2 linked regions of the Neorhizobium galegae genome follow. The protein of the gene in region 1 binds, or shares a complex with, the protein of each later gene. Links are inferred from orthologs where the notes say so. Each region holds a gene or a part of one and is shown on either strand. Other genes may lie near its edges. The genes, in order: LZK81_RS22665 and dapF.

Region 1 (11,207 bases):
ACCGGCGCCGGCGGCTCACCGGCATCTTCCGGATGGATCCGTGCTTGGCGGCAGCATCGGTCATCCCGTTTTTAAACTCACCCTGGAGAAGAGCCGCAACCCGGCTCCGCTGTCCTTGCTTCTGGAGTGGAACCCCCATGACCGTCAATTTTCCCTCGGCCGAGACACAGGAGAGGCTTTCTCTTTCCGCAACCCGCCAGCGCATCCTGGCGCTCTTCTTCCCGCATCTGCCGACCGACAGGATCGCGCGCCGGCTCTGGGGACTGTCATGGCGTTCGAAAGGGCGTCCTGAACATCCTCCGATCCTCTGTGCGGGCCGGCGAGAAAACGCCATGCGGCTCACAGCGCTCGACGAGGTTTCCGAACGTCTTGGGCTGAAACGCGGGCAGGGGCTTGCGGAGGTGCGCGCCATGTTTCCGAAGATCGACGTGGTGGACGAAGACGACGCTGCGGATCAGGGCCTTCTCGAGGCGATTGCCGATTGGTGCGATCGTTATACCCCACTGGTGGCGCTGGACGGCCGCGAAGGCCTGTTTCTCGACATCACCGGCTGCGCCCATCTCTTCGGTGGTGAAGGAGCCCTGCTGAAGGATATTCTGGGCCGGCTTTTGCAGATGGGGTTCGACGTCAAAGGGGCGATCTCCTCGTCGCCGGGCCTGTCCTGGGCGGCCTGTCGTTTCGGCCGTGGCGGCGTGATCGCCGATCAGGTGACGGAGGAGGTGCTGGCGCCTCTACCGGTCAACGCTCTGCGCATCGATGAGGCCACCGTCGCATCGCTTTACAAGCTCGGACTGAAAAGGATCGGCGATCTTCTGCCGATGCCGCGTGCGCCGCTGGCTCGCCGTTTCGGCATGCACCTGTTGCTTCGGCTGGATCAGGCACTCGGGCACAATGAGGAAGCCATCTCGCCTCGCCGTCCGGTGGCGGCCCTTTCCGCCGAGCGGCGGCTTCCCGAACCGATCCAGGCGGAAGAGCATATTCTCCAGCTCACCGGCCAGATTGCCATTTCGTTGAAATCGGAACTGGAGGCTCGCGGTGTCGGGGGGCGGGTTTTCGAACTGGTGCTTTTCCGTGTCGATGGCCGGGTGTTTCGCATCGCGGCCGGTGCCTCGCAGCCGTTGCAGGATCCGAAACGAATCTCGTCGCTGTTTTCCGAGCGGCTGAACGCCGTGCACGATGATCTCGACGCCGGTTTCGGTTTCGAACTCCTGCGCCTCAACGTGCTGCAGCACGACGTCTTCAGGATTTCGCAGGGCGATTTCACCGGCAATGGCGACAGCGAAATCTCACTCGCCGATTTTATCGACCGGGTTTCGGCCCGGCTCGGGGCCGACTGTCTGCAGGTCGCCGATCCCAAACAAAGCCATATGCCGGAGCGCGGGGAAATATTTGTGCCGGCGATCGCGGCACGGATCGTCCGGGAAGAAACCCGGGAGCTTTCCGCCTTCGTGCCGAGAAGCGATCGGCCCTTGCGGCTTTTCCGGCATCCGGAGCTCGTGGAAGCCTTTGCGGCAACGGTGCCGGATGGGCCTCCCCGGCGTTTCCGCTGGCGCCGCATCGTCCATGCGGTCATCCGCGCCGAAGGACCGGAGCGGATCTCGCCCGAATGGTGGCATGACGAGGAGGATGTTGAGGAACGCGATTATTTCAGGCTTGAAAGTGAAGCCGGCCGCCGCTTCTGGATTTTCCGCGCAGGTCATTACGTTGCCGGCAAGGCTGCACCGACCTGGCGGGTGCACGGGATTTTCGCATGACCGATGCTCCCGCCTTTTTCGAGATCGGCGCCAAGACCAATTTCTCCTTCCTGGAGGGAGCGGCCAAACCGGAGGAGATGATCATCGCGGCCAGCGTGTCCGGCTTGTCCGGTCTCGGTATCGCCGACAGGAATTCCGTTGCCGGCGTGGTGAGGGCGCATAGCCAAGTCAGGAACATGAAGGAAACCTTCGAGCTTCAGCAGAAACAGGGCAGAAAGAAAGACGAGGAAGCGGCCATCCTCCCTTGCGCGTTTTATCCGGGAGCGCGGCTCGTTTTTTCCGACCAGACGCCGGATGTTCTCGCCTATCCGCAGAACCGGAAGGGTTGGGCCAATCTCTGCCGCCTGCTGAGCCGGGGGAAACTCAGGGCAGACAAGGGGGCCTGCATTCTGGAAGAATGGGATCTTCTGGAATGGTGCGACGAGATGATGCTGGCAGTCGTGCCGGATTTTTCCCGCGCGGAAGAGATGACCTATCGGCATCATTTGGAAAGCTGCCTCCGTAAATACCGGGAGCGGTTCAAAAAGAACATCTATCTGGTTCTGTCACCGACCTATGATGGACGAGATGCCTTTGTCTTCAGCTCGCTTGCCCAGATTGCTGCGGGCAGCCGGGTGCCTTTGGTTGCGACCAATCTGCCCCTTTTCCATCTCCCTTATCGGCGTTCCCTGTCGGATGTGGTGACGGCGATCCGCGAACATGTGACGATCCAGGAAGCTGGATTTCGGCTCTCGCCGAATGGAGAAAGGTACATCAAGCAGGCCGCCGAAATGGCGCGGCTCTTCCGAGCCTATCCAGACGCTATCGCCAATACGGGAAAGTTCTTCAGCGGGCTGAAATTTTCGCTCGATGAACTCAGCCATAACTATCCCGACGAGAGCGTCCCGGGCGAAACTGTGTCCGAAACCCTGGAACGGTTAACCTGGGAAGGCGCAAAGCGCCGATATCCCAACGGCATCGAGGAAAAGGTCTCCAACCAGATCAGGTACGAACTCGATCTGATCAAGGAGATGGAATACGAACCCTATTTCCTGACGGTGCGCCACATCGTCTGGCATGCCAGATATGTTCTCAAAATCCTCTGCCAAGGGCGTGGATCCGCCGCCAATTCCACCGTCTGTTTCTGCCTCGGCATCACCGAGGTCGATCCCACATTCACGACGCTTCTCTTCGAACGGTTCATTTCGACGGAGCGGAACGAGCCGCCGGATATCGACGTGGATTTCGAGCATGCGCGACGCGAGGACATTATCCAGTATATCTACCAGCATTACGGCTATCGCCATGCCGGTTTGACGGCGGCGGTCACCAGTTACCGGACCCGCATGGCAGGCCGCGAAGTCGCAAAGGCTTTCGGCCTTTCCGAAGATGTGCAATCGGCGCTTTCCAGTACCGTCTGGGGCTGGTCGGAGGATGGGCTTTCGGAGCGGGACGCCAAAGTCGCCGGCCTGGATGTGACGGACAGGACGACACTCAAGGTGATCGCCCATGCGAAGGAACTCATGGGCTTTCCACGCCATCTTACCCAGCATGTCGGCGGGTTCCTGATAACCCGCGACCGGCTGGATGAAGTCGTGCCGATCATGAAGACGGCGATGCCCGGCCGTTACATGGTCGAATGGGACAAGGACGACCTCGATACGCTGAAGCTTTTGAAGATCGATGTGCTGGCGCTCGGCATGCTGACCTGCCTCAAAAAGGCATTCGAGCTTATGAAACAGCATTACGATCGGGAAGAGACATTGGCTGGCCTGCTTCAGGATAAGCAGGATGATGTTTACGACATGATCTGCCGTGCCGATACGATCGGGGTTTTCCAGATCGAAAGCCGGGCTCAGATGAGTATGTTGCCCCGTCTAAGGCCACGGAAATTTTATGATCTTGTCGTTGAGGTGGCGATCGTTCGGCCCGGCCCCATCCAGGGCAACATGGTCCATCCCTATCTGAAGCGGCGCGAAGCCAAGCGGAACAATCAGCCTATCGAATACCCCGGTCCTGAATTGGAGAAGGTTCTTGAACGGACGCTGGGAGTGCCGCTTTTTCAGGAGCAGGCGATGCAGATCGCCATTACTGGAGCCGGCTTTTCGCCAGCGAAGGCGGACAAGCTGCGCCGGTCGATGGCGACGTTCAAGCGTTCCGGAAGGGTGGAGGAATTCAGGCGGGATTTCATTGCCGGCATGCTGGAGAATAAGTATCCCAGAGAATTCGCAGAAAGCTGCTTCAGTCAGATCGAGGGCTTTGCCGAATACGGGTTTCCGGAAAGCCATGCAGCTTCATTCGCTCTGCTTGTCTATGCCTCTTCCTGGATCAAAACCTATTACCCGGATGTCTTCTGCACGGCGATGTTGAATTCCCAGCCAATGGGCTTTTATGCGCCAGCGCAGCTCGTTCGCGATGCGCGGGAACATGGCGTCAAAATTCTTCCCGTCGATATCAATCGCTCGGATTGGGATTGCACTTTGGAAGCGGCTGCCTTCGACAGGAATGCGATCGATAAGCGCCACGAATCCATGCGGGATGTCATCAAGACCCGGCGGGCCGTGCGGCTTGGGTTTCGACAGGTCAAGGGCCTTGCCGAAAAAGACATGGTCGAGAAGCTCATTGCCAACCGAGGAGAGGGCTATACCTCAATCCACGATCTCTGGCAGCGGTCCGGCCTCGACAAGTCGGATATCGAGCGGCTCGCGGACGCCGATGCCTTCAACTCCGTAGGTCTCAATCGCCGTGAGGCGCTCTGGGCGGTCAGGGGGCTCGATGCCAGGAGGGCTGCCGAGAAACTGCCTCTGTTCGAAGTGGCCGATCGCATGGATCTGAGGCCAGAGGCGAAAGCGACGCTGCCTGAAATGCTGCCTGGCGAACAGGTGATTGAGGATTATCGGTATCTCTCGCTTTCGCTGAAAGCCCACCCGGTCTCTTTCCTGCGCGAGGAATTCAAGACCATGGGGATTACCCGTAGCGTCGATCTTTTGACGGTTCCAAACGGGCGAAGGGTGACGATCGGCGGGATCGTTCTCGTCCGTCAGCGGCCTGGCTCAGCCAAGGGCGTCATCTTCATGACGCTGGAAGACGAGACCGGCGTTGCCAATGCGATTGTCTGGCCGAAGATTTTCGAACGCTACAGGCCGGTCGTGATGGGCGCGCGGCTGGTGAAGATCCGGGGGAGGCTGCAAAGCCAGAGTGGCGTCATCCATACCGTGGTCGAGCATATCGAAGACATTACGCCGATGCTGGGTTTGCTGCAGAAGGAGGCGAGGCGGTTCGGCGTATCGGCCCGCTCGGACGAGGCGTTGCAATCGAGCGGCGACCACCGTCAGAAGAGGCGTTCGAATGGAATGGAGGAGGCACGCAGGGGAAGTGCAAAGGAGGCGGTGCCTCGCGATTCCTACGAAGCCGGTCCAGGGAGCGTCATGCCGAAAGGCCGCAATTTCCACTAATTACCGATGCAATGATACAAAGGAAGAAGCCGTGGGTATGGCAGCCTCCCTTAAGAAGTGACTCATATATGTCGATTCTTTCTTGACATCCACTGTCCGCTTTCGCAAAAAGAAGATGTTACAGGTCATGTTTGGCAGGTCGACCGAGAATGCTGGTTTGCAGTTGCAATTACATCACCGACAGGGAAATCAAGGACGTCATCACGCAACTCCTTGACGAAGACTGTTGGCAGCTCATCGTACCGTCAAAGGTCTATCATGCCATGGCGAAACGCGGTCGCTGCTGCGGCTGCTTCCCGGGCGTTGTCGACCTGATCATCCGCACGACCGAGGAATATCACGACGCGCACCACTCGACGGAAGACGAGGTGGTCGTATATATGTCCCGCCTGAGACAATTCCATGAGGAAAACAGGAGAGCGGACATTGAAAGGCGACTCAAAGGTCATCGAGCGGCTTAACGAGGCACTTTTTCTCGAGCTAGGCGCAGTCAATCAGTATTGGCTGCATTATCGCCTGCTGGACGATTGGGGCTTCAAGAAGCTTGCAAAAAAAGAGCGGGCGGAGTCGATCGAAGAAATGCATCATGCCGATCGTCTTATCGATCGCATCATCTTTCTCGAAGGCCACCCCAACCTGCAGACGCTTGCCCCGCTGCGCATCGGTCAGAACGTCAAGGAAGTCCTGGAGGCGGATCTTGCCGGCGAATATGATGCCCGCACGGCCTACAAGGCTTCCCGCGATATCTGTCACGCGGCTGGCGACTACGTCTCGATGAAGCTCTTCGAAGAGCTTCTGATGGACGAGGAAGGCCATATCGACTTCCTCGAAACCCAACTCGATCTGCTGGCAAAAATCGGCGAGGAGCGTTACGGCCTCCTCAACGCGGAACCTGCCGATTCTGCCGAATAATCGGCTGTACCCGAATATACAAACCCGGCGAAGCATCCGCTTCGCCGGGTTTTTCATTGCGCCTACGAAGCCGTTTCACATGGCGGCCGGCCGATTCGGATGCCCACTCCCGCGGGTCAGAGCCGTTCGGTCGCCACCTTGGCCAGGTGGGTGAACTCCGCGACGACCTGATCGTAGACGGCGCGCTTGAAGGGCACGATCAGGCCGGGAAGGTCGGCCATCGGCTTCCATTCCCAGGCATCGAACTCCGGCGCATGTCCGCCAGGCGGCGGGTTGATGGCAATCTCGCTTTCGTCGCCATCGAAGCGAAAGGCGAACCAGCGCTGGGTCTGGCCGCGATATTTTCCTTTCAGCCCGATGCCGATCAGATGTGCGGGCAGATCGTAATTGATCCAATCCTTCGCCTCGGCAAGCAAGGTGACGGAGCGCATCCCCGTTTCCTCGTAAAGCTCGCGATAGGCAGCCGGAAGCGGCTCCTCGCCCTTGTCGATGCCGCCCTGGGGCATCTGCCAGAGCTGCGGCGAACCGTCAAATTCGCTGTTGCCCTTGCTGATGCGCCGACCCGCCCAGACAAGGCCTTCATGGTTCAGAATCATGATGCCGACGCAGGGGCGATAGGGAAGCTCTTCGGCGACGACCGAACGTTTGTCTTTCTTGCTCATGGATAACTCCGATCGACTACGGTCCGACGCTTTCGCCCGCAAGCGACGAGACGCCGACAATCTCGATACCGCGCTGCGAGACTTCCTCGCTCCATTGCCTTATCGCATCGATGCTCTCGTCGAAAGCCGAGGCGATGCCGATTGCCGTGCCCTTACGGCCGGCAATACGCTCGAGTTCGTCGAGCTTCTTGAGGATGGCGTCCTTCTGCAACTGCCCGTCAAGCGTCAGATCGCCAAAGGCATGGGGCAGTTCGATCGCCTTGGCAACGATCGCCGTCTTCGACTGCGCGGATGTCCCGTCGTCGAGGAAAAGCAGTCCCCGCTTGGAAATATCACGCAGGACCGGTTCCAACGCGCCGGCATCCGAGAGATAGCGGCCGCCGAGATAGTTCATGACGCCGGTATAGTTGGTAATCTCGCCCATGGCCCGGTGAAGGCGGCCGAGATTATCCTTCGCTGACATCTTGGTCAGCAGGGTCCCGGGGCCTGGATCGTTCGCCGGGTAATCAAATGGTTCAAACGGCACTTGGATCAGGATTTCGTGGCCGGCGCGGCGGGCTTCCTGCATCCAGCGCTGCAGGCTGTTGCCGCTGACGGCGAAGGCGAGCGTCACTGTCGGCGGCAGGTCGCGGATTGCCCGCTGGGTGCCCGTCTGACTGAGGCCGAGACCGCCGACGACGATCGCGATGCGGGTTCCGCGCGCGCCCGACCAGGGGCGCGCATATTGATCCATCGGCCGCTGCCCGCCGGGTCCGACAATCGGCAACCGGCCATGGGGCGAATCCTCCAGAAGCGCGTCGTTGGGCTGGGCAGCCATGCGAGGGTCCTGGCCGATCCGCTGGGTGCCGATCATTACCGGCCCGCTGCCATCGCGCGAGCGTGGCGTATACTTGGTCACGACCGACCCGTCATCGGTGAGCGTCCGCTCGATATTGGCCCCGGAACCGGGATCGGAACGAGGCATGCCGACGGATGGCTGCGGCGCCGCGTTCGGGTCGGGTTTGGCGGAGGGCTGGGTCTCTTCCGGCTTGGAAGCAGGCGGAATGTTGGAGGCGGTTCGCTTCAGGGCATCATCGCCGCGCATGGCGTAGAGCGAAAGTCCCAGGACGCCGGCAACCGTGAGCATCGCGAAAACGATTGCGAGAGAAAACCTTCGGTTCCGTCGCCGAGCGGCCGGCCGGTTCTGTCCGAGCGGTGCATGGAGATCGGTGCCCAAGGTCTGTTCCGCGTTTCTTCAGCAGATACGAAGAACCGGCCAGCGAGACGTTTTCGACGCGTCACGCTGGCCGGCCCGATGGATGTCTTTACTTCTTGATCGTGGCTGCCGCCGCCTTGTCCGGGCTGGGCGGGAAGGACGGGTCCTTCTTGGTACCGCGGAAGAGGTCGAGCGCATAGTTGAGCTGGATGTCGTCCTTGGCTTCCGGCGGCACGTAGGCTGCGGAACCGGAACCTTCGTCGGTCTCGGCTGCACCCTGGATGTGGCCGCGCAGGCTGGATTCACCTTCAGCCCGGATCTTGCCCTGCAGTTCCGGCGGCAGCGGCTGATCGACCTTGATATCCGGCTGGATGCCGGTGCCCTGGATCGACTTGCCCGACGGCGTGTAATAGAGCGCGGTGGTCAGACGCAGCGCGCCGGCATCGCCGAGCGGGATGATCGTCTGAACCGAACCCTTGCCGAAGGAGCGCGTGCCGAGAACCGTGGCACGGCGCAGATCCTGGAGCGCACCGGCGACGATTTCCGAAGCGGAAGCCGAGCCGCCGTTGACAAGTACGATGACCGGCTTGCCGTCGGTCAGATCGCCGGGGCCAGCGTTGAAGCGGCGGGTCTCGTCGGCATTGCGGCCGCGGGTCGAAACCACTTCGCCACGTTCCAGGAAGGCGTCGGAAACGTTGATCGCCTGATCGAGCAGACCGCCCGGGTTGAGGCGCAGATCGAGTACGTAGCCCTTCAGCTTGTCCGCCGGGACGTCCGCCTTGATCTTCTTGATCGCCTTTTCGAGGTCGTCATAGGTCTTCTCGGTGAAGGAGATGACGCGGACATAACCGACATCGCCGCCTTCGACACGGGACTTCACGGCGCGGACCGCGATGATGTCGCGTACCACGGTGATGTCGAGCGGCTTGTCGGCGCCCTGACGGATGATCGTCAGCTTGATCGGGGTGTTGACGCCGCCGCGCATCTTCTCGACGGCTTCTTCGAGCTTCAGGCCGCGCACCGGCGCGCCATCGATCTCGGAGATGAAGTCGCCTGCGAGAATGCCGGCCTTGGAAGCGGGCGTATCGTCGATCGGCGCGATGACCTTGACGAGTTCGTTCTCCATCGTCACTTCGATGCCGAGGCCGCCGAACTCGCCACGCGTCTGCGTGCGCATGTCTTCGGCATCCTTGGAATTCATGAAGCTCGAATGGGGGTCGAGCGAGGTCAGCATGCCGTTGATGGCGTTCTCGACCAGCTTTTCCTCATCCGGCGGCGTCACATACTGGGCGCGGACCCGTTCGAACACGTCGCCGAAGATCGACAATTCCCGGTAGGTCGAAGGGCCGGCGGCCTGCGCCGGCACACCGGCCGAATAAATCACGCTCATCGCGGTCGCACCCAAGAGTGCACCGACGATGACAAGAGAAGCCCTACGAATCATTTCGTGCCCTTCCAGTTTCTTTCGAGGTCCACCACGGCTTGGAATCGACCGGTGTGCCATCTTTTCGGAATTCAATGTAAAGCGTTGGACGATCTGTTTCCAGCGCCAATGCGGTTGCGCTTGCCACTCTTTTCTCACCCATCACGGCAATGGGTTCACCTGCGAAAACGAACTTGCCCTGCCGCGCGTTCACAACGTCCATGCCGGTCAGAACCAGATGGTATCCATCTCCGGCATTGAGGATGATCATCTGTCCGTAACTCCGGAAGGCTCCGGCGAAAACCACCAAGCCGTCAGCCGGCGCCGTCACCACGGCACCCGCGTTCGAAGCAACAGTCATGCCTCTCGCCGTGTGCCCTGTCCCGTCGGCGTCGCCGAACCACCGCAATACATCTCCGGCGACCGGAAGCTCCAGCCTCTGCTTGAGGCTCGAAAACGCGTATGCGGGCGCAATGCGGTTTTTGTCAGGCACGCCGCTTTGGGCAAGCTGCTTTGCCCTTTCGCGTTCGGCGTCCGACATCATGCGCTGGCGCTCTTCTTCGGCACGTGCCCGATCGATCGCCTCGCGCACCGAGGCGATGTCGCCTTCGAACGACTGGATGAGGTTCTCGAGCGTGGTGGCGCGACCGGCGAGCTCCTCGGAGCGGCGGCGCTCGGCGTCGAGATCGGCCGCGTTGCGCTTGTTCAACTTTTCGTTTTCCGCAAGCAGCAGGGCCATGCGCCGGTCCTCCTCGAGGCTCGCGGCAATGGTGCTGGAGACGGTGGTCTTCTCGGTCATCGCCAGCGCCTGGAGAGAGGCCAAGGATTGAAGGTCGGCAACGAGCTTGTCCGCCTCGTGGCGCATGCCGGGAACGACGGCGCCGAGCAGGATCGCGCTGCGAACGGAGGCGAGCGCATCATCGGGCGTCACCAGAAGTGCCGGAGGAGGATTGCGGCCCATGCGCTGCAGGGCGGCGAGCACTTCGGCCAGCACGGCGCGGCGGCCGCGCAGGGAGGTGCGGATACCGTCCTCCTTGAGCTTCAGTTCGGTGATCTTCTTCTCGCTGTCGAGGATTTTGGTTTCCAGCCCCCTGCGGCGTGCCGCCGAATCGATCAGCGCCTGGCGGACATCGGCGGTGTTCTTCCTGATATCGGCGATGTTCTTTTCGATGGCGGCAGCCCTGTCGCCCGAAATCTTCATGCTCTTGGTCAGAACTTCGAGCTCGCCGCGGGTTTCGTTGCGGCGGCGCTGCAGATCGGCCGTGGGATCGACTGCCGCGGCCGATGCCGCCTGGGGCGCCGTCGGCGAGGCCGCATTCTGGGCGCGGGCGGTATTGGAGATCTGGAGGGGCGGGATCAGCACGAAACCGAGACCCGCCGCCAGAAGCAGCGCGCGCCGGTACGATGTGATCTTGATTGTCCGCATTCCCGCTCCGCTATTCGCCGGATCGAGAAAGCCTAAGCTGATTTGCCCGGCGAGGCCACAAACAACATCGTGTTTGAAGGTAAACGATCGTTTAAGCTCTGTGATAGGGATGGCCCGAGAGAATGGTGACGGCGCGGTAGAGCTGTTCGGCAATCAGGATGCGCACCAGTTGATGCGGCCATGTCATCGAGCCGAGGTTGAGCACCATATCGGCCCGTTCGCGCAAGTCCGGGTCGAGCCCGTCGGCGCCGCCGATCACCAGCATCAGGTCGCGTTTGCCGCTGTCGCGATATCGGCCGATCACACCGGCGAAAGCCTCGCTGTCGAGCGCCTTGCCCCGTTCGTCGAGAAGAATGAGAACCGCGCCTTCGGGAAGCACCTTTTCGAGCGCGCCGGCTTCT
Region 2 (11,226 bases), 330 kb from region 1 along the record:
GGAGATTGCATATGACTAATGTTTCAGACAAGGCGCGTGAGGATGCCATTGCGGAGGAGGCGGCAGGCTGGGTCGCGCGGCTCGGCTCCCGCGATGCGACCGATGCCGATCGCCGCCGCTTCGAATTCTGGAAAATGCGGGATCCGGCTCACGCGGCTGCCTTTGAAGAGATGAGCTCTCTCTGGGGCGATCTCGCCGCTGTGCCGAAAACGGTCGCGCCGCGAAGGCGCCGGGTGATCGGGGGTGGCGTTGCCGCCCTGCTTCTGATGGGCTGTCTTGGCATCATCGCCAACGAGACCGGCCTCATCGCCCGGTATCGTTCGGATTTCTACACGCCGGTCGGCGTCATCCAGCGCATCGACCTCGATGACGGGTCGGTGGTGACGCTCAACACCGATAGCGCGATCAAGGTGCGATATGGCCAGACCGAGCGCCGGATCGTGGTCCTGCGCGGCGAAGCCTTTTTCGATGTCACCCCGAACCCGGCACGGCCTTTCGTCGTCAGCGGCGACGAAACCCAGGCGATCGCGCTCGGCACCCATTATGCGGTGCGGGTCGGCGAGCGCGACGAGGTGATGGTCGACGAGGGGCAGGTGGCGGTGACCGCCGGCTCCCAGCGCGCTGTGCTCGAAACCGGCGGCACCGCGCATCTCGGCGCCGATGGCCGCCTGGCAACCGGCTCCGGCGATGTCGCCGATCTGACGAGTTGGCGCAGCGGCAAGCTGGTCTTCTCCGGCCGGCCGCTCGGTGAGGTGCTCGACCAGATCGGCCGTTACCAGCGGGGCCGCATCATGGTGCTCGACGACCAGGCCTCGCAGTTGCGGGTCAGCGGCGTCTTTGCCGTGAACGATGTCGACCAGGCTTTCGCGGCTCTGCAGGAGAGCCTGCCGATCCGTGTCATCCGGGTTTCCGACTGGATCACGCTGGTCCGTTCGCGCTGAAGACATGCTCATCCGAAAAATTGAGTATTAAAATCATCTTTTTTTTTAAAAGCCGACGTCAGGAGTTGAAGCCTCCTTTCACTCATAACCACCAGGGGCCGCGATGAGAGCGGTCACGAAGTTTGAGTGCAGGGGGTCTAAATGAGTTTGAGGGGACCGCTTTTTTCGCGGCATGTCCGGATCGCGCTTGGTTGCGCATCATGGCTGGGCGGCATGGCTCCGGCCATCGCACAGCAGCCGGCGCAAGGCGTCCAGTCGCAGCAGGTCGCCGTTTCCATTCCCGCCGGGCCGCTTGAGAACGCACTTCTCGCGCTCGGCCGCCAGACCGACCTGCGTCTCGTCTATCGCAGCGAAATCACCGCCGGAAAGACCACGGGCGGCGTGACCGGTTCGCTGACGCCGTCTGCCGCCCTGTCGCGGCTGCTCTCCGGCACCGGCGTTTCCTTCCGGTCAAGCGGTGGCAATACGGTGACGCTCGAGGCTGCAGCTGCGGGTTCGGCGGCCAGCCCGCCGGATGGGTCGGATGATACGACGCTCGCGCCGATCGTGCTTCGCGACGGGGATAGCGACGGCGTGGATGCGCCTTACGAGACGGCGGGCTCGACGAGCTATATCACCGCCGAGCAGATCGAGCGGTTCCGCGGTTCCAGCGCCGGCGATGTATTCAAGAACGTGCCGGGCGTCATTTCGGCCAGCAATCACAGCAGCGGCTCAGTCAATGTCAACATCCGGGGCTTGCAGGGCCAGAACCGCGTTCGGGTCGCGATCGACGGTACGCAGCAGACGACGACCACCTGGCGCGGTTACGGCGGCGTCGATGACCGCACCTATATCGATCCGGACCTGATCGGCGGCGTCGGCATTTCCAAGGGACCGACGGGCGGCGCGGTGGGCGCCGGCGTCAATGGCGGCGTGGTCGAGATCACCACGCTGAAAGCCAAGGATATCGTCGAGGACGGCAGGCAATATGGCGGCCGCATCAAGATCGGTGCCCAGGACAACACGACAAGGGATTTTACGGTCAATTCCTACGACCAGCAGACCGATTCGGCCGAATTCCTCGATTTCACCAATGGCTCGGGCAGCTTTGCGCTCGGTACGGTGCAGGACAATTTCGATTTCGTCATCGCCGGTGCCCGCCGCTATCGTGGCAACTATTTCGCCGGCAAGCACGGCAAGAATTACTACGAGTTCCAGGGCCGCAATCAATTCCTCTCGCTCACCAAGCAGGGTGAAGAGGTCTTCAATTCGTCCAACGAATCCACCTCGTTTCTCGCCAAGGGTACGCTTCGCTTCGATGACGACCAGAGCCTGGAACTGGGCTATATCCGCTATGAAAGCCAGTTCGGCCAGATCATGACCTCACTTCTGACCTCGGGCGACAACACATTCCGGCAGGCGCCGCTATCCGATGTCACGACCGACACGTTCACCAGCCGTTATCGGTACAATCCCAGCGACCTGATCGATCTCAAGGTTAATGCCTGGCTGAGCATCGTCGACCAGAACTCCATGTCGACGGGTTTCGGTATTTATCTTCCGCAATTCAACATCAAACCGGGTGACGATCCCCGCTACGCCATGACCCATACCTGGGGCGGCGACATTTCGAACACGAGCCTGCTCGACACGGAATACGGGCCCTTCAAGGCCAATTACGGTGTGTCCTACCTGCTCGAGGATATCGATTCCCGGCGCTACTACAGCCGCAGTCAGTCAAACAGCCCAGGGGTCAAGATGGATCCCAGTATGGGCAACCGGTCGATCGCCAGCGTGTTTACCGACGGCCAGTGGGAGGCGACAGACTGGCTGACCCTCAATGCCGGGCTGCGCTATGACGGTTACTGGATGAACGACAAGGGTATCGAATCCAGGACCGGCATCCGCCACAAGGAAGGCGGCCGGTTCAACCCGTCCGTCAGTGCCATCGTAGAACCAATCGAAGGACTGCAGTTCTATGCGCTTTATGCCGAAGGCATGCGCCCCCCGACCATGCGCGAAACCATGGGCAATGACGGTAACGTCATCCAGAACCCCTATCTGAAGCCCGAGGTCTCGAAGAACTGGGAAATCGGCATCAATTACAGCAAGGATGGCCTGTTGCTCGCGGACGACGCGCTGCGTCTCAAGCTGTCCTATTTCAACAACAACTACACCGACTATATTTCCCGCGTGCCCTCCAATGCGGGGCCGGGGCAGCCGGTCTTCACCTTCGATAATCTCAGGAGCACCCGGTTCTCAGGTATCGAAATCTCCGGCTCCTACGAGGCCGGCCCGTTCTTCAGCGAAGGATCGGTGACAAAGTATCTGAGCTATGAGTTCTGCCGCACCCTTTCCACCTGCTCGGACACGACCGTGTCGATGGACTATGCCGCCAACCATATGCCGCCCGAAATCATGGCGAGCCTGACGCTCGGCATGCGCCTGTTCGACGACAGGCTGAGTTTTGGCACCCGCTTCACGCATGGCGGCGCGCGCCTGTCGCCGGTCACGCAGGAAGCCCGGATGTATACGGGCATGTGGATTCCCTATACGACCGTCGATGCGTTCGCCACCTACAAGATCACCGACCACTTGACGTTCGATCTCCAGGCGGAGAACTTGACGGATCGATTTTACGTGGATGCGCTCGACGGGTTCACGCCCGCTCCCGGCCGAACAATCCGAGCGTTCCTGACGGCTAAATTCTAAAGCATATAAGTATCTGGACATTGCACGCATGCAGATCGAACTTCAAACATCCTCCATCCAAACCCGGATCCAGCGCCTCAAAGCCCTGACCGATGCCACCCATGAGCGCCTCGACAAGCGCATCATGGCGGCCGATCCCTTCGCCAGCCGCGAGCGTTACGCGCTGTTCCTCGCCGTGCAGCATCATTTTCATGCCGATGTCGACCCGCTCTATCTCGATCCGCGGCTCAACGGCCTCGTCCCCGATCTTCCGAGCCGCGTCCGGCTTGAAGCGCTGCGGCAGGATATCGCCGATGTGACCGGCAGCGAGCCGCCCGTCCTCACCGCCGGGACGGTTGATCTGGGTATCCCGGCCGCACTCGGCTGGCTCTACGTCGCCGAAGGCTCGAATCTCGGCGCCGCCTTCCTCCTGAAGCAGGCGGCCAGGCTCGGCCTGTCCGAAGAATTCGGCGCCCGCCACCTCGCCGGCCACCCCGCCGGCCGTGGCCTGCATTGGCGCACCTTCGTCGCCGCTTTCAACGGGTTCGACATGTCGGAGGCGGAGGAAGCGGACATGGCCGAAGGCGCCAAGGCGGCGTTCCGGCGGGTGCATGCGCTGGTGGATGAGTTTTTCGTGTGATGGGGATGCGTGGATCCTCGGGTCAAGCCCGAGGATGACGGCGTTGGGTGTTTTCAGCGGGTGGCAAACTCGGGGTAAGGTCTGGGGTTAGTTCAATTTAGGGCCTATCCCTCACTCAACGACGAACGTCTGTCCGCGCCGACTATTGTTTTTTGGCACCCTCCGTCCTTTCCATTCGTCATCCTCGGGCTTGACCCGAGGATCCAGGGGCGGCGTATTCCAGCGCGCATGGCTGGTTCTCCCTCCCTGCCTGCCGACCACCGTCGCACAGAGGAAGCCCCCCACTGGTAATTCCCTGCCTTTTCCGCCATATACACCCCGATACGCGGGCAAATGGCCCGGAATGGATTGGCGTCATGACGGAACTGGTGGAATTCGCGCGGATGAACGGGCTTGGCAACAAGATCCTGGTCGTCGACATGCGCGGACGCACTGACAAGGTGACGCCGCAGGCTGCTATCGCGCTGAACGCCGATGCGGCCACGCAGTTCGACCAGATCATGGCGATCCACGATCCGAAGGCTCTAGGCACCGATGCCTGGATCGACATCCTCAATTCCGACGGTACGATGGCGCAGGCCTGCGGCAACGGCACGCGTTGCGTGGTGCAGGCGCTGAGCGCCGAGACCGGCCGCAAGACCTTTACCTTCCAGACCGTCGCCGGCATCCTCAACGCCGTCGAGCATGAGGACGGTACGATTTCGGTCGACATGGGCAAGCCGGTGTTCGAGTGGGACCGCATTCCGCTTGCCGAGGAATTTTTCGATACCAGCCGGATCGAGCTGCAGATCGGCCCGATCGACGCGCCGATCCTGCATTCGCCATCTGCGATGTCGATGGGCAATCCGCATGCCATCTTCTGGGTCGACCGCGATCCGATGAGCTTCGATCTCGAACGGTTCGGCCCGCTGCTGGAAAACCATCCGATGTTTCCGGAAAAGGCCAATATCACGCTGGCGCAGGTCACGTCGAAGTCGTCGCTGCGCACCCGTACCTGGGAGCGCGGCGCGGGCCTGACGCTTGCCTGCGGTTCGGCCGCCTGTGCCGCTGCCGTCTCCGCCGCCCGCACCGGGCGCACCGGGCGCACGGTGACGATCGACGTCGCCTCCAGCCCGGTCCGCCAGCCGCTTGTCATCGAGTGGCGCGGTGACGATCATGTCGTCATGACCGGGCCCGCCGAATGGGAATGGTCCGGCAGGGTCGATCCGCAGAACGGCAGTTTTACGCGTGACGCTGATGCTGATCAAAGGGGCGCGCCGGAGGCCCAATCTTCTCATGAGAACGAGCCGGAGGCTCGGGTCAATTGAGCGGCGTCGAGGTCATCACCTTCGGCTGTCGACTCAATACCTATGAATCGGAAGTGATGCGGGCGGAGGCCGAAAAGGCCGGGCTCAACAACGCCATCCTCGTCAATACCTGCGCCGTCACCGGCGAGGCCGTGCGCCAGGCCCGCCAGGCGATCCGTCGGGCGCGGCGCGAAAACCCGCATGCCCGGATCATCGTCACCGGCTGCGCCGCCCAGACGGAAAAAGAGACCTTTGCCGAGATGGCCGAAGTCGATGCCGTGCTCGGCAACGAGGAGAAGCTTAAAAGTGCCTCCTACCGGGCGCTGCCGGATTTCGGCGTCTCGGCGGAAGAGAAACTGCGCGTCAACGACATCATGAGCGTGCGCGCCACCGCGCCGCAGATGGTAAAGCATATCGACGGCCACGTGCGCGCCTTCATCCAGGTGCAGAACGGCTGCGACCACCGCTGCACCTTCTGCATCATCCCTTATGGCCGCGGCAATTCCCGCTCGGTGCCGATGGGCGCCGTGGTCGATCAGGCCCGGCGGCTCACCGAAAGCGGTTATCGCGAGATCGTGCTGACCGGCGTCGATGCCACCAGTTATGGCGCCGATCTCCCCGGCCAGCCGTCGCTCGGGCTTCTCGCCAAGACGCTGCTCAAACAGGTGCCGGAAATCCTGCGCCTGCGCCTGTCCTCGATCGACAGTATCGAGGCGGACAAACATCTCTGGGACCTGATCGCCGACGAGCCGCGGTTCATGCCGCATCTGCACCTGTCGCTGCAGCATGGCGACGACATGATCCTCAAGCGGATGAAGCGCCGCCATTCGCGCGCCGAGGCGCTCGCTTTCACCGAACAGGCGCGGCGGCTGCGGCCCGATATCGCCTTCGGGGCGGATATGATCGCCGGTTTCCCGACCGAGACCGAAGAGATGTTCGAGAATGCCGCGACGCTCTCGGAAGAGGCCGGCATCTCCTTCCTGCACGTCTTCCCTTATAGCCCGCGCTCTGGAACGCCGGCGGCCCGCATGCCGCAGGTCGATCGGGCGCTGGTCAAGGACCGGGCGGCGCGGCTGCGGGCGCGGGGCGAGGTGCTGCATCGCGTCCATCTCGACCGCATGGTCGGCACCGAGCAGGCGATCATCGTCGAGAATAACGGCATGGCGCATACGGAAAACTTTTCGCTGGTGGCAGTGCCGCGCCTTGTTCCCCGCGACTTCAAGCGCGTTATGATTACCGGCCATAACGGCAAACATCTGGAAATGCAGGTCACGTCCGCCCTTGTCCCGTCTCGGGCGGCGTAACCGGAACAGGTTCTCATGGCATTGAGCTTCATCAAACGTGTCTTCACCTTCGGCAAGCCTGTCGAGGAGCCGACGCCCGATGCGGTGAAGCCGGAAGACCTGGCCGCCATCCAGGCGGAACTGGAGCCGAAGTCGCGCGACGAAGACCTGCCGGTTTCGCCGGTCGATCCGGTGGCGCCGACGGAGATCGAGACGGCCGGTGGGCCTGTCGCGGATGTGGCGGTTGAGGATGTTGAGCCGAAGGCGGCCGAAGAGGATGAGCTGGCGCTGCTTTCCGGGGTCGAAGCCGTATCCGATATCGGCATGGTGCCATTGTCGCTGTTGCAGGCGGAGGCCGAGGCCGAGGCAGTTGAAGAGGGCGCGGCATCTCCGGAGGCACCCCCCTCTGCCCTGCCGGGCATCTCCCCCACAAGGGGGGAGATTACGGATGCGCTGTCGGCGCCAGCATCGGACGACAGTACAACAGGCTCGGCTGAAGTTTTGGGGCAAGGCGCGGGCCACGATTCGATCCCCCCCCCTTGTGGGGGAGATGCCCGGCAGGACAGAGGGGGGGTGCTTCTTCAGACGAAGCGGTCCCCGCTGTCGCTCCAAGTGAAGCGTCCCGCCCCGAACCCCCCCTCCCCAAGGGCTTCTCCACCTCCCGCCCGGAACCCACGCCCGAACCCGTCGCCATCCAGCCGAAACTCACCTGGTTCCAGCGCCTGCGCGCCGGCCTCGCGCGCACGTCGTCGCAGCTCACCGGCCAGATCAGCGCCCTTTTCACCAAGCGCAAGCTGGACGAGGAAACGCTGGAACAGCTCGAAGACCTGCTGATCCAGGCCGATCTCGGGGTCGAGACCGCCATGCGCGTTACCGGCGCGCTCTCCTCCGAGCGTTACGGCAAGGACGTGACCGGCGAGGACGTGTCGCGGATCATGGCCGAGGAGATCACCAGGGTTTTAAGCCCGGTCGCCAAACCGCTGGCGCTCGACCTCAATCACAAGCCGCATGTCATCCTCGTCGTCGGCGTCAACGGCACCGGCAAGACCACGACGATCGGCAAGCTCGCCGCAAAACTCTCCGGCTCCGGCCTCAAGGTCATGCTCGCCGCCGGCGACACATTTCGCGCGGCGGCCATCGAACAGCTGAAGATCTGGGCCGATCGCACCGGCTCGAGCTTCATCGGCACCAAGCTCGGCGCCGATGCGGCGGGGCTTGCCTATGATGCCTACGAACAGGCCCGCGCCAACAAGAGCGACGTGCTGATCATCGATACGGCCGGCCGGCTGCAGAACCGCACGGAGCTGATGGCCGAGCTCGAAAAGATCGTCCGCGTGCTCGGCAAGCTTGATCCCGACGCGCCGCATACGGTGCTGCAGACGCTCGACGCGACGACCGGCCAGAATGCCATGAACCAGGTCGAGATTTTCCGGAACGTTGCGGGGGTCAGCGGGCTTATCATGACGAAGCTCGACGGCACGGCGCGGGGCGGCATTCTCGTGGCGATCGCCGCCAAGCACAAGCTGCCGGTCTATTTCATCGGTGTCGGCGAGGGTGTCGACGATCTTGAACCCTTCGAGGCGCAGGATTTTGCGCGCGCCATTGCCGGGATTGCCCATTGATGCCACAAATCTGCCTTGGCACTCGCGCAGGGCCAAGGCAGGACGAAGCAGGTTTGACCAATATATGAAATTCGAAAGCGATACGACGCCCACCGCCGCCGACCGGCACCATCCGATGCTGAAGCTCTCGCTTGAGCTCGGGCCGCTGCTCGTCTTCTTCTTCGCCAATCTGCGCGGAGAATGGCTTGCCGCGACCTTTCCGTGGCTTTCGGTGCTCGGCGGCCCGCTGTTCATCGCCAGCGGCCTGTTCATGCTCGCGACCGTCATATCGCTCGTCGTCTCGAAGATCGTTCTCGGGCATCTGCCTATGATGCCCTTCATTTCCGGCATCGTTGTCCTCGTTTTCGGCGGGCTGGGCATCTGGCTGCAGGACGAGCTTTTCTTCAAGATGAAGCCGACCATCATCAACACGCTGTTCGGTGTCGTGCTGCTCGGCGGACTGCTGTTCGGCAAATCGCTTCTCGGCTATGTGTTCAATGCGGCCTTCCAGCTCGATGATGCCGGCTGGCGCAAGCTGACCATCCGCTGGGGCGTGTTCTTCCTGTTCCTTGCCGTCCTCAACGAGATCGTCTGGCGCGGCGCCAACGCCTATTATCTGCCCGACGCCAAGGCGGCGGATAACTTCTGGGTGGCCTTCAAGGTCTGGGGTACGATGCCGATCACGCTGATCTTCACGATGACGCAGATGCCGCTGATCATGCGCCATACGATCCAGGAGCCGGCAGGCAACGCCGAGGCCGAAAAGTGACCGCGGCGGAATTCTCCCCATCGAGTTCGTCCTCCAAGCGCTGGCTTCTCGCTGCGCTCATCCTCTTTCTGCTCCAGATCGCCATCCTCTACGCGATGGGCCGCATTCCGATCTGCGAATGCGGTTATGTGAAGCTCTGGGAAGGCGGGGTGAATACCAGCGGCAATTCTCAGCACCTCTCCGACTGGTACACGCCGTCGCATATCATCCACGGCTTCCTCTTCTACGGTCTCGGCTGGCTGATCCTGCGCCGCGCGCCGCTGACCGCCCGGCTGTCGCTGGCGGTGCTGATCGAGGCTGCGTGGGAGATTGCCGAAAATTCCCCACTGATCATCGACCGCTACCGCACCGCGACCATGGCGCTCGGCTATACCGGCGACAGCATCCTCAATTCGGCGATGGACACGGTGTTCATGGTGCTCGGCTTCTTCGCCGCCTCGCGCCTGCCGGTCTGGCTGACGGTCGCCATCGCCATCTTCTTCGAGCTGGCGACCGGCTACATCATCCGCGACAACCTGACGCTCAACGTGCTGATGCTCGTCTGGCCGGTCGATGCGGTGCGTGTCTGGCAGGGCGGCTTGTAGTTGCGGCTGCGGGCGAGGGGAAAAAGACCCCTCCCGGCCTGCCGGCCACCCTCCCCACAAGGGGGAGGGAGACCAAGCCGCGATGCTCGTGTCAAACCATAGACCTCGATTGTTGGCTCAAGATCCCCGCCTGATCGAAGATATGACTACTCTCACTATTGAAGACATCCCTACTCACGATGGGGAACTGTGAGCGCGCGGCATATATCCCTCTCCCTTGTGGGGAGGGTGGCCGGCAGGCCGGGAGGGGTCTTTGCCGGGGACGGTTTTACCTGCTCATGAAAAATCCGCCCAACCTCATCAACCCCTTACCCGTATTGATTTCCCCCGTCCGTCCCCGCCTATCCGAAACCATCCCACAATCACCCCCGTCATCGGATGGGAAATCGGGTTCGCGAACCGGCATCCTCCTTAAGGGTTCTCGGACCCCGGTTTCCGGTGATGGTTGCCAAGGCGGGTGACGAGGGCTCGGAAATCCTCTTCAAGTCGCAAAGAAGCAGCCGGGGCAGGCACAAACCACCTACCTCCCACATACCCGATACCGCCTGCCCCATTCCCAAAACAAAACCGCGCCGGAGTGACGTCCGGCGCGGCCAAAAGTGCTTGCGTTGGAGCGCCAATCCTCGAAGCTTCCGGACGCCAAAATGATACAGCTTTGATCCATCTTTGCGATTGCCGGTCAAGTTTTCTTAACGACAAGCCGCTAGATTTCGTCGCCAGCACCGGACGTTTTGGGGAACGCTTTCGTGCGGGGGTCTTATGGAATCGCACGATCATTTTGCCTATCTGCTGCCGTTCATCTTTTTCGTGTTCGGCTGTACGTTCCTCTTTCTAGAGCGCTGGGGATCTGCGCCGTCCCGCTACTGGGGGGTCGGATACATAGTCGCAGCGCTTGGGTTTGCCTCGCCGCTCATCTTGGCCGGTTTGCCGGTCCCGGTTCAGGCGATTGTCGCAAACACCTTCTTCCTGGCCGCGTTCTTTTCCTTGGGCCACGCCATTCTCACCCGCTTCGGCCGGCCGCTTCTCACTGCCGGGCGGCTTATATTCTGTGCTGCCGCATTCCTCTGCATTTCCTACATGGTCCTGGTGGAGCACGATCTGCGAGGAGAGCTGGCCGTCAGCGACATAGCCTGCTCGATCCTGCTGATCATCCCGCTATGGCAGGTCCGCCGCCATATCCGGCGGCCGATCGACCGGCTGCTCGGGGCCCTGGTCGGCCTGGTGATCGCCGACAATCTCGTCAGGGTGTCGGCCCTCTTGATCCTCACGTCATCCGGGACCTATGCGTCGCTCGATGACTTCTTTGCCTCGGAATACGCCTTCTTCATGCAGATGAGTGCGAGCATCATCGGCTTCCTGCTGGCGCTGACGGTTCTGGGAACCGTCATGCTGGATGTCGTATGGCAGCATCGCCATGCGGCCGAGCATGACCCGCTGACCGATCTTCTGAAC

Evidence for each region.
Region 2: the proteins of LZK81_RS22665 (region 1) and dapF are in contact, whole or in part, in a solved structure (PDB 5YGU), measured with the Escherichia coli proteins. The link is inferred for Neorhizobium galegae from one-to-one orthologs.

What each region holds. Positions count from the first base shown.
Region 1 is NZ_CP090095.1:4,620,266-4,631,472, reverse strand. The notes cover bases 4,990-7,777. They hold LZK81_RS22665 (RNA pyrophosphohydrolase), read right to left. Parts: upstream 6,763-7,777; coding sequence 6,217-6,762; downstream 4,990-6,216. Other genes in these bases: LZK81_RS22660 (divergent polysaccharide deacetylase family protein), read right to left, coding at 6,779-7,777; bfr (bacterioferritin), read left to right, coding at 5,615-6,100; LZK81_RS22680 (error-prone DNA polymerase), read left to right, coding at 4,990-5,188. Outside these bases: LZK81_RS22690 (ImuA family protein), read left to right, coding at 1-292; LZK81_RS22685 (DNA polymerase Y family protein), read left to right, coding at 333-1,754; more of LZK81_RS22680, read left to right, coding at 1,751-4,989; more of LZK81_RS22660, read right to left, coding at 7,778-7,978; LZK81_RS22655 (S41 family peptidase), read right to left, coding at 8,067-9,401; LZK81_RS22650 (murein hydrolase activator EnvC family protein), read right to left, coding at 9,391-10,806; 23S rRNA (pseudouridine(1915)-N(3))-methyltransferase RlmH, read right to left, coding at 10,898-11,207. UniProt on the Escherichia coli protein: Master regulator of 5'-end-dependent mRNA decay.
Region 2 is NZ_CP090095.1:4,291,705-4,302,930, reverse strand. What follows is about bases 3,776-6,582. They hold dapF (diaminopimelate epimerase), read left to right. Parts: upstream 3,776-4,607; coding sequence 4,608-5,558; downstream 5,559-6,582. Other genes in these bases: mtaB (tRNA (N(6)-L-threonylcarbamoyladenosine(37)-C(2))-methylthiotransferase MtaB), read left to right, coding at 5,555-6,582; LZK81_RS21200 (biliverdin-producing heme oxygenase), read left to right, coding at 3,776-4,251. Outside these bases: LZK81_RS21215 (RNA polymerase sigma factor), read left to right, coding at 1-15; LZK81_RS21210 (FecR family protein), read left to right, coding at 12-941; LZK81_RS21205 (TonB-dependent receptor), read left to right, coding at 1,083-3,632; more of LZK81_RS21200, read left to right, coding at 3,661-3,775; more of mtaB, read left to right, coding at 6,583-6,841; LZK81_RS21180 (septation protein A), read left to right, coding at 8,507-9,190; LZK81_RS21175 (DUF2585 domain-containing protein), read left to right, coding at 9,250-9,774; LZK81_RS21170 (sensor domain-containing diguanylate cyclase), read left to right, coding at 10,534-11,226. UniProt on the Escherichia coli protein: Involved in the succinylase branch of the L-lysine biosynthesis and in the biosynthesis of the pentapeptide incorporated in the peptidoglycan moiety. Catalyzes the stereoinversion of LL-2,6-diaminopimelate (L,L-DAP) to meso-diaminopimelate (meso-DAP).